Linked DNA regions of Nisaea sediminum. The protein of the gene in region 2 interacts with the protein of the main gene of each other region in a pairwise test. Links are inferred from orthologs where the notes say so. Each region holds a gene or a part of one and is shown on either strand. Other genes may lie near its edges.

What was found.
Region 1: the proteins of IG122_RS07470 (region 2) and ftsA interact in binary tests that used the Escherichia coli proteins (3 or more experiments, as listed by UniProt). The link is inferred for Nisaea sediminum from one-to-one orthologs.

What each region holds. Positions count from the first base shown.
Region 1 is NZ_JACZCQ010000004.1:78,452-81,710, reverse strand. The notes cover bases 261-3,259. They hold ftsA (cell division protein FtsA), read right to left. Parts: upstream 2,410-3,259; coding sequence 1,111-2,409; downstream 261-1,110. Other genes in these bases: IG122_RS09445 (cell division protein FtsQ/DivIB), read right to left, coding at 2,409-3,259; ftsZ (cell division protein FtsZ), read right to left, coding at 261-922. Outside these bases: more of ftsZ, read right to left, coding at 1-260. UniProt on the Escherichia coli protein: Essential cell division protein that assists in the assembly of the Z ring. May serve as the principal membrane anchor for the Z ring.
Region 2 is NZ_JACZCQ010000003.1:495,832-503,694, forward strand. Bases 4,918-7,863 are described here. They hold IG122_RS07470 (rod shape-determining protein), read right to left. Parts: upstream 6,940-7,863; coding sequence 5,896-6,939; downstream 4,918-5,895. Other genes in these bases: mreC (rod shape-determining protein MreC), read right to left, coding at 4,918-5,843; ilvC (ketol-acid reductoisomerase), read right to left, coding at 7,212-7,863. Also shown: IG122_RS07440 (hypothetical protein), read right to left, coding at 1-443; IG122_RS07445 (hypothetical protein), read right to left, coding at 532-1,077; rod shape-determining protein RodA, read right to left, coding at 1,215-2,378; mrdA (penicillin-binding protein 2), read right to left, coding at 2,382-4,388; rod shape-determining protein MreD, read right to left, coding at 4,396-4,905; more of mreC, read right to left, coding at 4,902-4,917. UniProt on the Escherichia coli protein: Forms membrane-associated dynamic filaments that are essential for cell shape determination. Acts by regulating cell wall synthesis and cell elongation, and thus cell shape.

The sequences.
Region 1 (3,259 bases), on a different replicon or contig from region 2:
CCATCTTCTCGTCGAAGGTCGAGCCGAAGATGATGTTGGCTTCCGGATCGACTTCCTCGCGGATGCGGTTGGCGGCCTCGTCGACCTCGAACAGGGTCATGTCCATGCCGCCGGTGATGTTGATCAGCACGCCGCGGGCACCCTTCATCGTGGTGTCCTCGAGCAGCGGGTTGTTGATCGCGGCCTCGGCGGCGTCGATGGCGCGCTTCTCGCCGCTCGCCTCGCCGGTGCCCATCATCGCCTTGCCCATCTCGCTCATGACCGTACGGATGTCCGCGAAGTCGAGGTTGATCAGGCCCGGCATGATCATCAGGTCGGTGACGCCGCGCACGCCGGAATGCAGCACGTCGTCGGCCATGTTGAAGGCGTCCGCGAAAGTCGTCTTCTCGTTCGCCACCCGGAACAGGTTCTGGTTCGGGATGATGATCAGGGTGTCGACATACTGGGTCAGCTCCTCGATCGCCTGATCGGCGATGCGCATCCGGTGCTGGCCTTCGAAGTGGAACGGCTTGGTCACCACGCCGACGGTCAGGATGCCGTTCTCGCGGGCGGTCTGGGCGATCACCGGAGCGGCGCCGGACCCGGTGCCGCCGCCCATGCCGGCGGTGATGAAGACCATGTTGCTGTCGCGCAGGTTCTCCATGATCTCGCCGATCGCTTCCTCGGCGGCGGCGCGGCCGACTTCCGGCCGGGAGCCGGCGCCGAGACCCTGGGTGACGCCGGTGCCGAGCTGGATCGTGCGGTCGGCGAGCGACTGCTTGAGGGCCTGGGCGTCGGTATTGGTGACGATGAACTCGACGCCTTCGAGGTTGGAGCGGATCATGTTGTTGACGGCATTGCCGCCGGCGCCGCCGACGCCGACCACGCTGATCCGCGGCTTCAGGTCGTTGTCTTCGGTGGGGACGGAGATGTTGATGGTCATGGGGGTGGCCTCCTGTTCTCGCGTTTAGAGGGTGCTCTGGGGGATGCGCGCCTGAAGCACGCGGGTATTGGGCCTTTCGGCCGGGGTCGGTGAACGTTCTGTCACTGAATTCCTGTGGCTCGGTTGTCGGGCCGTTCCTTTCGGGCGCGGGCCGGCATGTGCGGTGGGGTGGAACCGGGTCTCGATCATCAGAAGTTCTCCCTCAGCCAGGAGCCGACGCGGCCGAACAGCCCGCTTCCGGTCTCCTTGTTGGCGACATGCCCCTGGCGGGACGCGTCGAGTGCCGGATCGGCCGCGTAGGCGAGCAGTCCGGCGCTCGTCGCGAAGGCCGGACCGCTGGCGACGTCGGCCAGCCCGTTGACCCGGATCGGCCGGCCCAGACGGACCTGCTTGTCCAGGATTTCCTGCGCCAGATCCCGGATCCCCGGCATCTGGCTGGCACCGCCGGTGATCACCACGCGGCGGCCGGCGACCTTGTCGAACCCGCTGGCTTCCAGCCGGCCCCGAACAAGTTCGAAGGTTTCCTCCAGACGCGGATGGATGATCCGGATCAGGAGGGATTTCGGGACATGATTGGGGTGGGTCTCGTCCTGCTCGCCGACCAGCGGCACATCGATGACCTCGCGCTCGTCGAGGCTGGACGGGATCGCGCTGCCATAGAGCGTCTTCAGCCGTTCGGCCTCGTGCACCGGGGTGGCGAGACCGCGGGCGATGTCGCTCGTGATATGCGCGCCGCCGACCGGCACGCAGTCGGTGTAGATCACGCTGCCGTCGAAGAAGACCGCCATGGTCGTGGTACCGCCGCCCATGTCGATCACGGTGACGCCGAGATCGCGCTCGTCCTCGACCAGGCAGGCGAGGCCGGAAGCATAGGGCGAAACCACGAAGGCCTCGATCCCAAGATGGCAGCGCTCGATCACGCTGGCGATGTTGCGCACCGCGCTGGACGCGGCGGTGACCATGTGCATGGAGGCGCCGAGACGGACCCCGCACATGCCGCGCGGATCGCGGATGCCGCGGCTGCCGTCGATCGAATAGCCGACCGGGATCGAGTGGATGAGCTGGCGGTCGGCCTCGACCTCGAGCTTCTGCCACTGGCTCAGAATGCGGCGCATGTCGGTATCGCAGACCTCCTGGCCGCCGATCGCGACCTCGACGCCGACGGTTTGGGAATGCGGATAGCCGCCGGAGAGATTGACGAAGACCCGCTGGATGGTCTCGTCGGCCATCTTCTCCGCCGTATGGACCGCGGCGCGCACGCATTCCTCGGCCTCGGCCATGTCGATCACCATGCCGCTGCGGATGCCGCGCGCGACCTGATGGCCGATGCCGGTGACCCGGATGCCGGGCAGGCTCTTGCCGCCTTCGCCGGGCGCGATCCGTGCGCCGCTCTCGCCGATCCGGGCGATCAGGCAGCAGATCTTCGTCGACCCGATATCCAGGATCGCGACGGTGCCGGTGCGCGGTTTGACCAGGCTCTTGCGCATCAGGTGTCCTTTCCGGGATTGCGGAGACGGCTCGAGACGTCCGGCGCGACGCGGACCACGAGCTGGTTCGGCAGGCGCAGGTCGATGGCGACCACGTCGCGGTCGAGCACGTGATGGTCGCGCTGAAGCTGCGCGAGGTGGGACCAGGCCTTCTCCGGCGCCCGTTCCGGCAGCTCGATATCGACCCCGGTATCGAGCCGCACGTTCCAGCGCCGCTCGCCGATCCAGGTGACGGCACGCACGCGCTTGTTCAGGTCCGGCTCGCGCGACAGGAGGGCGAGGAAGGCGCGGGCCCGGGCCGGTGCCTCATCGCCGACGACAATGGGCAGATCGGCGAAGCGGCGCGGGTTCTGTCCCGGCACCTCGACGCCCAGATCGTCGATCAAGGTCAGCTCGCCTTCGCGCTGCCAGAGCGCCAGCGGTGTGCGTTCCTCGAGGCGGACGAACAGTGTATCCGGCAGGCGCCGTTCGATTGTGGCGGTGCGGACCCAGGGGAGCGCGTCGACGCGCGCCTTCAGCGCCGCGAGATCGACGCGGAGGATCGGGGTGCCGCGGTCAGTCGCGATCGCGCCGACCAGGTCGCTGCGCTCCGTGCGGTAGCGACCCTCGACGAGGATGTCGGAGACGACGAGGCCGAGCTCGTTCGACACCGCGATGCCGGCATCGTCGATGGCGGCGGCGAGCTGACCGATCGCGCCGGTGCGCGCCGCGTGCCAGCCGGTGCCGGCGACGATCGCGGTCAGGGCGGCGAAACCGGTGCCGATCAGCACCTGCCGCATGCGGCGGGCCGACAGTCTCGGACGCCGGGCCGGACGCCGCTTGGCGGCAGTCTTCTTGCCTTTGGTGCCTT
Region 2 (7,863 bases):
GGGATCGGTTTGCCGTCCGCCTCCAGCGCGAGCACCATTCCGGCCTTTCGCACGGCGGCCCGCTCGAAGCCGGGGGCGTAGCCGTCGAGCGCCTGCACCAGCACGCTGCTTCCCCCCGCGCCGGCGCTCTCGAGCACGGCCTCCAGCGCCGGGCCGCGAAAGCGGACCGCGCGCGGCCAATTCGGATAGCGGAGTTCCAGCTCTACCTGTGGGAGGGCCTCCAGCTCGCCCCAGGTGAAGCTGCGCGCCTTTTCGAAACGCTCCTCGAGGGCGTTCAGGAAGGCATCGCCGAACGGTTCCGAGGGACCCCGGTTCGGCTTCGAGACCAGACCGCTCACGGTCAGGACCACCAGGTCGGTGGAGTCGGACCGCGCGTTTTGGGAGGCAAGGCTCAGTGAGAGGCAGAGTGCAAACGCCGTCAACAGGCGGATTGGGAAGATCATGGCCGTTCCCCTGCATGAGTTGCAGGACGACTCTATCGAACCCCCGGTGCGGGCCAAAGCGACAAATCGGTGAAGGCGGTTGTTTCGGCTATTCGCCGGACGGAAGCGAGCGGCGCCAAGTGTGGCCCTGATCGGGGCCGAGCATCTGCTCTCGCAGCTCCTGCAGCGGATCCTTCTTCTTCTTCGGCATCAGCGGATCGTCCGGCAAGGCCTGCCAGTTCCAGTTTCCGGACTCATCGTCCGGCAGCGGCGCCTGTTTGGTCGGCTCGGTTTTCTTTCGCTCGCGGTATTTCGCTTCGGTCTGCGGCAATTTCTTCGCCGGGGCCTCAGTCTTTCCCAGAAGCCAGTCCATGCTGACCTCTTGTGGCTCGTCGCGCTTCGGTGCTGCCTTGGTCGCGGCTTTCGCGCGCTTGAGTTCGATTTTCACCGTCTCGGCCTGCACGACGGCGCCGGCGCCGATCGTGCGCTTCTGTTCCGCCGGCAGGGCCTCGAAAGAGTCCTTAGCGCGATCGTAATGTTCGCGGTTGCCCGTCTCGGCGGCGGCCTCGAGATTGCGCGTCAGATCGCTCTCGCCATGGCTTTCCCGCGTCGAGTCGGCGAGGATCTTCAAACTCTTGCGTTCAATCTGGTCCACTTGCAGCACTCACCCGGTTTGCCGGACCGCGCGATTCGGCGGGAGAAAGCCGCGCGCAGAACTCGAACACGCGAAGTTTACTTCAAAAATCGTCTAAAAGTCTATCGGAACGACTTTCGAAAAGCCTCAGCCACGCTTCAGCGGTGGTGATCGTCCAGCCCCTGACGGCCGATTTCGACATCCTTGTGAACGTAGCAGTTGATAATCAGCCCGAAACCGATCATCGCCGTCAGCATCGCGGTGCCGCCGTAGGAGATCAGCGGCAGCGGAACGCCCACCACCGGGATCAGCCCCATGACCATCGCGATATTGATGAAGACGTAGAGGAACAGCGTCGTCGTGGTTCCGAGCGCCAGCAGGCGGCCGAACTGGCTCGAGCTGCGCAGCGCAATGGCAAAACCGTAGCCGAGCGCCAGCACATAGAGCAGCAGCAGGAACATCGCCCCCGCCAGTCCCATCTCCTCGGCCAGCATGGTGAAGATGAAGTCGGTCTGTTTCTCCGGCAGGAAGTTCAGATGGCTCTGCGAGCCCTGCAGAAAGCCCTTGCCGAACAGCCCGCCGGAACCGAGGGCGATCTTCGACTGCAGGATGTGATAGCCGGCGCCGAGCGGATCGTTCTCGGGGTTGATGAAGGTGAGGATCCGGTTCTTCTGGTAATTGTGCAGGAACTGCCAGCCGACCGGGATCGCGGAGAGCCCGAGCACCAGCACAGTGATGAATTTCCACATCCGCACGCCGGCCAGGAAGAAGATCGCGCCGCCGCCGAGGATGATCATGCCCGCGGTGCCGAGATCGGGCTGGCGCAGCACCAGGATGGCCGGCGCGAACACCAGGAAAAGCGGCGCGAACAGGCTGCGGATGCGCCCGACCTCCTCGAAGGTCAGGTGATGGAAGTAGCGCGCCAGGGCCAGCACCAGAGCCAGCTTCATCAGTTCCGAGGGCTGCAGGCGGAAGAACCCGACATCGATCCAGCGCTGCGCGCCCATGCCGATCTCGCCCGCGATCTCGACCACGCCGAGCAGGCCGAGAGTGATGAAGTAGAACAGGTAGGCCCAGCGCAGCAGAAAGCGGATGTCGATCAGCGCGATGCCGAGTGTGATGACCAGACCGATGCCGAAACGGATCGCCTGGCGCACGGCCCAGGGCGTCCAGCTGCCGTTGGCGGCGGAATAGAGCATCGCGAAGCCGACCGAAGAGATCAGGACCAGAAGCAGGATCAGCCCCCAGTTGATCTGCTGCAGCTTGGTACCGAGCGTAAGCTCGGGCGGATTGAGGGAACTCGACGGCATTCCGATCGACATGGCTTACCCCCGCTCCGTCTGTTCGCCATCCGGCAGAATGCTCACCGGATCGGCCTCGGAGGATTTCAGTCCGTCCCGCTCCATCGCCTTGGCGAGGATGTCGCGGGCGACCGGAACCGCATATTTGCTCCCCCCGCCATGTTCCAGCACGACGGCGACCGCGTAGCGCGGCGCCGCCACGGGCGCATAGCCGACGAAAAGACCGTGGTCGCGCCGGTGCCAGGGAAGATCCTCGTTGTCGATCACGCCTGCGGCGCGCTCCGCCTTGGTGATCCGGCGCACCTGGGACGTGCCGGTCTTGCCGCCAACCTCGAAATCCGCGCCCGGAACCTTTGCGGTCCGCGCCGTACCGCGCTGGCCGTTGACGACGCGACGCATGCCTTCGAGCACAAGAGACAGATGCGTGCGCGACACATTCACCTTCGGCGGTTCCTGGATCGCCCCGTCCGGCTTGCGCACCAGCGACGGCGTCACGGCATAGCCGCCATTGACCATGCGCGCCGTCATGACGGCGAGTTGCAGCGGTGTTGTCAGCACGAAGCCCTGGCCGATGCCGGTAACCAGGGTTTCACCTTTCTGCCAGCGCTCGCCCATCACCGCGAGCTTCCATTCGCGGGTCGGGATCAGACCGCCGCGCTCGCCCGGCAGCTCGATGGCGAGGCTTTCCCCGAGCCCGAACCGGCGTGCCATTTCCGCGATCCGGTCGATGCCGACGCGCTTCGCCACCTCGTAGAAATAGACGTCGCAGCTCTGCTCCAGAGCCGTGATGACGTCCATGTGGCCGTGTCCCCAGCGCTTCCAGCAATGGAAACGGGCATTGCCGAGATCCATATGACCGTTGCAGAAGACCCGGGTTTCCGGACCCGCGACCCCGGCCTCGAGCGCCGCCAGCGCCACGATCATCTTGAAGGTCGAGCCGGGCGGGTAGGTGCCTGCGATCGCCTTGTTGGTCAGCGGATGGCGCGGATTGGAGAGCAGGTCCTCCCAGTCGCGCGCGCTCAGCCCCTTGTTGAAATTGTTCGGATCGAAACCCGGCGTCGAAGCGAGCGCATGGATCTCGCCGGTATGGACGTCCATCACCACCGCACCGCCGCTCTCGCCCGGCACGATGTTGCCGTCCTTGTCGAGGAAGACCGTACCGTCCTCGTTCTCCAGATAACGTTTCGGCACGCCGGAGCGGGCAAGCGCTTCCTGCACCCTGATATCCGCGATCGGGACCCGCTCGGAGGTGCCGATCTCGAGCCTTCCATGCGCGTAGGTCTGCAGGTCCATGTCCAGGGTGAGCTGGATATTCTGTCCCGGCTGGCCATCGTCGCCCGGCAGCTTGCGGATGATCCGGCCAAGCGCGTTGACCTCGACCTGGCGGCGACCGGCCGCGCCGCGCATCCGCTCGTCGAAGAGTTTCTCGATCCCGCTCTTGCCGATCCGGAAATCCGGGAGCTCCAGCACCGGGTCCCCGGTAAGCTCGCTGTCGGAGACCGCGGCGACATAGCCGGTCACATTCACCGCCTTGGAGCCGAACGGGTAATGGCGCGAGCGCCCCTCCTCGATCCTCACGCCCGGAAGATAGGGCGCGTTGACCGCGACGCGGCTGATATCCTCGCGCGTCAGGTTTTCGACCACGGTCACGGGCACGAAGCTGCGCTTGCGCGAGACTTCTTTCAACACGCGCTTGATGTTCCATTCGTCGACATGAACGATCTGGCGCAGCGCCTCGATCGTGGCGCGGACGTCGTTGGTCTGCTCCGGGACAAGGTCGACGCGGAAATTATCCTCGTTGGAGGCGATTTCGATCCCGTTACGGTCCAGGATCAGCCCGCGGGTCGGAGGCAGCAGCTCGAGGTTGAACTGGTTCTCCTCCGACAGCGTCCGGTAGCGGTCCGCCTCGACGACCTGGAGATAATAGAGGCGCGCGCCGAGGGCCCCGACAAGGCCGAGTTGACCGGCCCCGAGGATCAGAGAGCGGCGCGTAAAGGCCCGCTTTGTATCCTGATCTTTGGGATTCTTCATCGGCTCATCATCGCACCAGATAGCGGTGAACGCGAACGAAGATCCAGGCCGCCGCCGGGAACAGCGCCGCGGTCAGGGCGAAACGGAACATCACCGTGTCCGGGAAGATCCAGGCGAGGGAGAAGACCGACATCAGGATCCAGCCGAGCGCGAACGCCCCGAAGGAGATCAGCACGAAACCGCCCCAGACGATGAAGAACGGCTTGCCGACGAAGGTTTGACGCTGGGTGCCGGTAACCCCGTAAACGGCGAGGAAGACGATGGCGGTGAGGCCGAGCGGATATCCGTTCACCAGATCCTCCGCGAGCCCGGTCACGAAGACCAGCGCCGCCGGCATCAGGTCCGGGCGATAGACGACCCAGTAGAAGACCGACATGAGCGTGAGAGAGGGTGCGACCTGCGCATAGCCAGGGATGCCCAAGGGAACAGCGCTCAGAAGCACCAGGAACAGCGTCAGCGCCGCCGGCATCAGGTGGCGCGCCCAAAGATCCATTCTTTGGACGAAGGCGGTCTTCATCGCTCGGTCTTTCCGCGCGTCACCCCGAGACGTTCGACAAGGCTCGGCTCCGGATCGGGCGCCAGAACCGTGAAGGGCGGCGGGTCCATCGGGCCTGGGATCACCCCCTGCATGCGATAATCGACGACCCGCACGAACTCGAGATGCGTCCAGTCCACCACCGGCTTGATCCGGATGCCTGACTCCGTGACAGCGGATACAGTTCCGACCGGAAGCCCGGCCGGCATCATGCCGCCATGTCCCGACGTGATCACCAGATCGCCGGGCGAAACCACACTGTTCTGCGGCAGGTACAGCACCCGCGCGAGATTCGTATTGTCGCCGACCATGATCCCCGGATCGCGCGCGGCGCCGAGCAGCACCGGGATCTGCGCGTTCAGATCGGTGACGAGCAGCATGCGGGCATGCAGTTCCCCAACCTCGACGATGGTGCCGGCCAGACCGTCCTCGGAAATTACCGCCTGTCCGCGCCGGACGCCGTTGCGCCGGCCGACATTGAGCAGGGCGCTGCGGACGAAGGCACCGCCGGCTTCGGCGATGACCCGCGCGGAGATGAAGCTCGCCGGTGGCGGGCCGACATGCTTCGTCAGACGCTTCAGCGCCTTGTTCTCGCTTTCCAGCAGATTGGCGACATGCTGCCACTGCTTCAGCCGCCCGTTCTCCTCGCGCAGCCGCTCGTTCTCGGCATGCAGGTCACGCAGCGAGACGACGGTGGAGACACCCTTGGAGATCGCGGCGGCCGGATGGGACAGAGCTTCGAGGATTGGCGCCATCGCATCGACGGCGGCCACCTGCAGGCGCTTCACCATGACGATATCGGCCTTGCCGAGCAGCATCAGGCCGAAGGCGGCGAGTACGAGCGCTGTGAAGGCGAAGCGCTGCCAGAGGGTCCGCACAGGCTGGGCGACGCGGGAGAAAGATGCCGGTCTGCGCCCCATTTTCCTGCCTGGCCTTTCCTAAGTGAATGCCCCTACCGCAACCCTCGCCGGCTCAGTAGGCGCCGATGAGAACGTTGCGGAGGACCTTCATTTCCTCAAGGCAGCGGCCGGTGCCGAGCGCGACACAGGACAGCGGATCGTCGGCGATCGAGACCGGCAGGCCGGTCGAGTGCCGGAGCACGTAGTCGAGGTTGCCGAGCAGCGCGCCGCCGCCGGTCAGCACGATGCCCTTGTCGACGATGTCGGCCGCGAGTTCCGGCGGGGTCTGCTCGAGCGCGACCTTGACCGCCTCGATGATCTGGCTGACCGGCTCGGCCAGGCTCTCGGCAACCTGGCTCTGGTCGATCACCAGTTCCTTCGGCACGCCGTTCATCAGGTCGCGACCCTTGATCTCCAACGTCTTGCCGACGCCGTCTTCCGGCGGAAAGGCGGAGCCGATTTCCTTCTTGATCCGCTCGGCACTGCCCTCACCCACCAGGAGGTTATGGTTGCGGCGGATATAGGCGATGATCGCCTCGTCCATCTTGTCACCGCCGACGCGCACGGAGCGGGAATAGACGATACCGCCGAGCGAGAGCACGGCGACCTCGGTGGTGCCGCCGCCGATATCGACGACCATGGAGCCGGTCGGCTCCGTCACCGGCAGGTTGGCGCCGATCGCAGCGGCCATCGGCTCCTCGATCAGGAACACCCGCCGGGCGCCGGCGCTTTCCGCGCTTTCCTGGATCGCGCGGCGCTCGACGGCGGTGGAGCCGGAGGGCACGCAGACGATAACCTGCGGACTGGCGAAGCTGCGCCGGTTATGCACCTTGCGGATGAAGTGCTTGATCATCTCCTCGGCGACTTCGAAGTCGGCGATGACACCGTCGCGCAAAGGCCGGATCGCCTGGATGTTTCCGGGCGTACGCCCGAGCATCTGCTTCGCCTCGTCGCCGACGGCGAGCACCTGCTTCTTTCCGCGAACCGTTGCGATGGCGACGACCGAGGGTTCGTTCAGGACGATACCGCGTCCCTTCACGTAGACCAGCGTGTTCGCGGTCCCGAGGTCGATCGCCATGTCGGCGGAGAGCATGCCAAGAAGATTTGCAAAAAACATCTGATGAGGCCCGGTCGCGCGCTTTCAAATCGGTTCAACTGCGGTGGCAGTCGCCGGAATAGACCAAAGTTCGGAACAGCCGCGCAACGGAAAAACATATCCCGCAGTGCAATCGGTCCGCCGTCCATCCGCGATTGCCGACGTCACAACCGAATCATATCAAAGAATCAGGAGATTATGAACTTTAATTGTCTCGGCGCTTTAGCTGTCGGCGCAGAGTACGGAATAAGCGGTGTGCGGCGGCGCGTTTCCGGCCGCCGCACACCCGATTCTTAGTTCTTCGCCTTGTCGACGAGGGCGTTCTGCGAGATCCACGGCATCATCGCGCGGAGCTTCTCGCCGACCACTTCGATCTCGTGCTCGGCGGCACGGCGGCGCATGGTCTTGAAGCTGGCCTGCTTGACCTGGTTCTCCAGCATCCAGCGGCGCGCGAAATCGCCGGACTGGATGTCGTTGAGCACCTTCTTCATCTCCGCCTTCACCGCATCGGTGATGATGCGCGGGCCGGTGACATATTCGCCGTACTCGGCCGTGTTGGAGATCGAGTAGTTCATGTTCGCGATGCCGCCTTCATAGATCAGGTCGACGATCAGCTTCACTTCGTGCAGGCATTCGAAATAGGCCATTTCCGGCGCGTAGCCGGCTTCGACCAGGGTCTCGTAGCCGGCCTTGATCATCTCGCAGAGACCGCCGCAGAGGACGGCCTGCTCGCCGAACAGGTCGGTTTCGCACTCTTCCTTGAAGGTGGTCTCGATGGTGCCGGCCCGGCCGCCGCCGACGGCGGAGGAGTAGGACAGCGCGATCTCGAGCGCGTTGCCGGAGGCGTCCTGGTGGACGGCCACGAGGCAGGGCACGCCGCCGCCGCGGACATATTCGGAACGCACGGTGTGGCCCGGGCCCTTCGGGGCGATCATGAAGACGTCG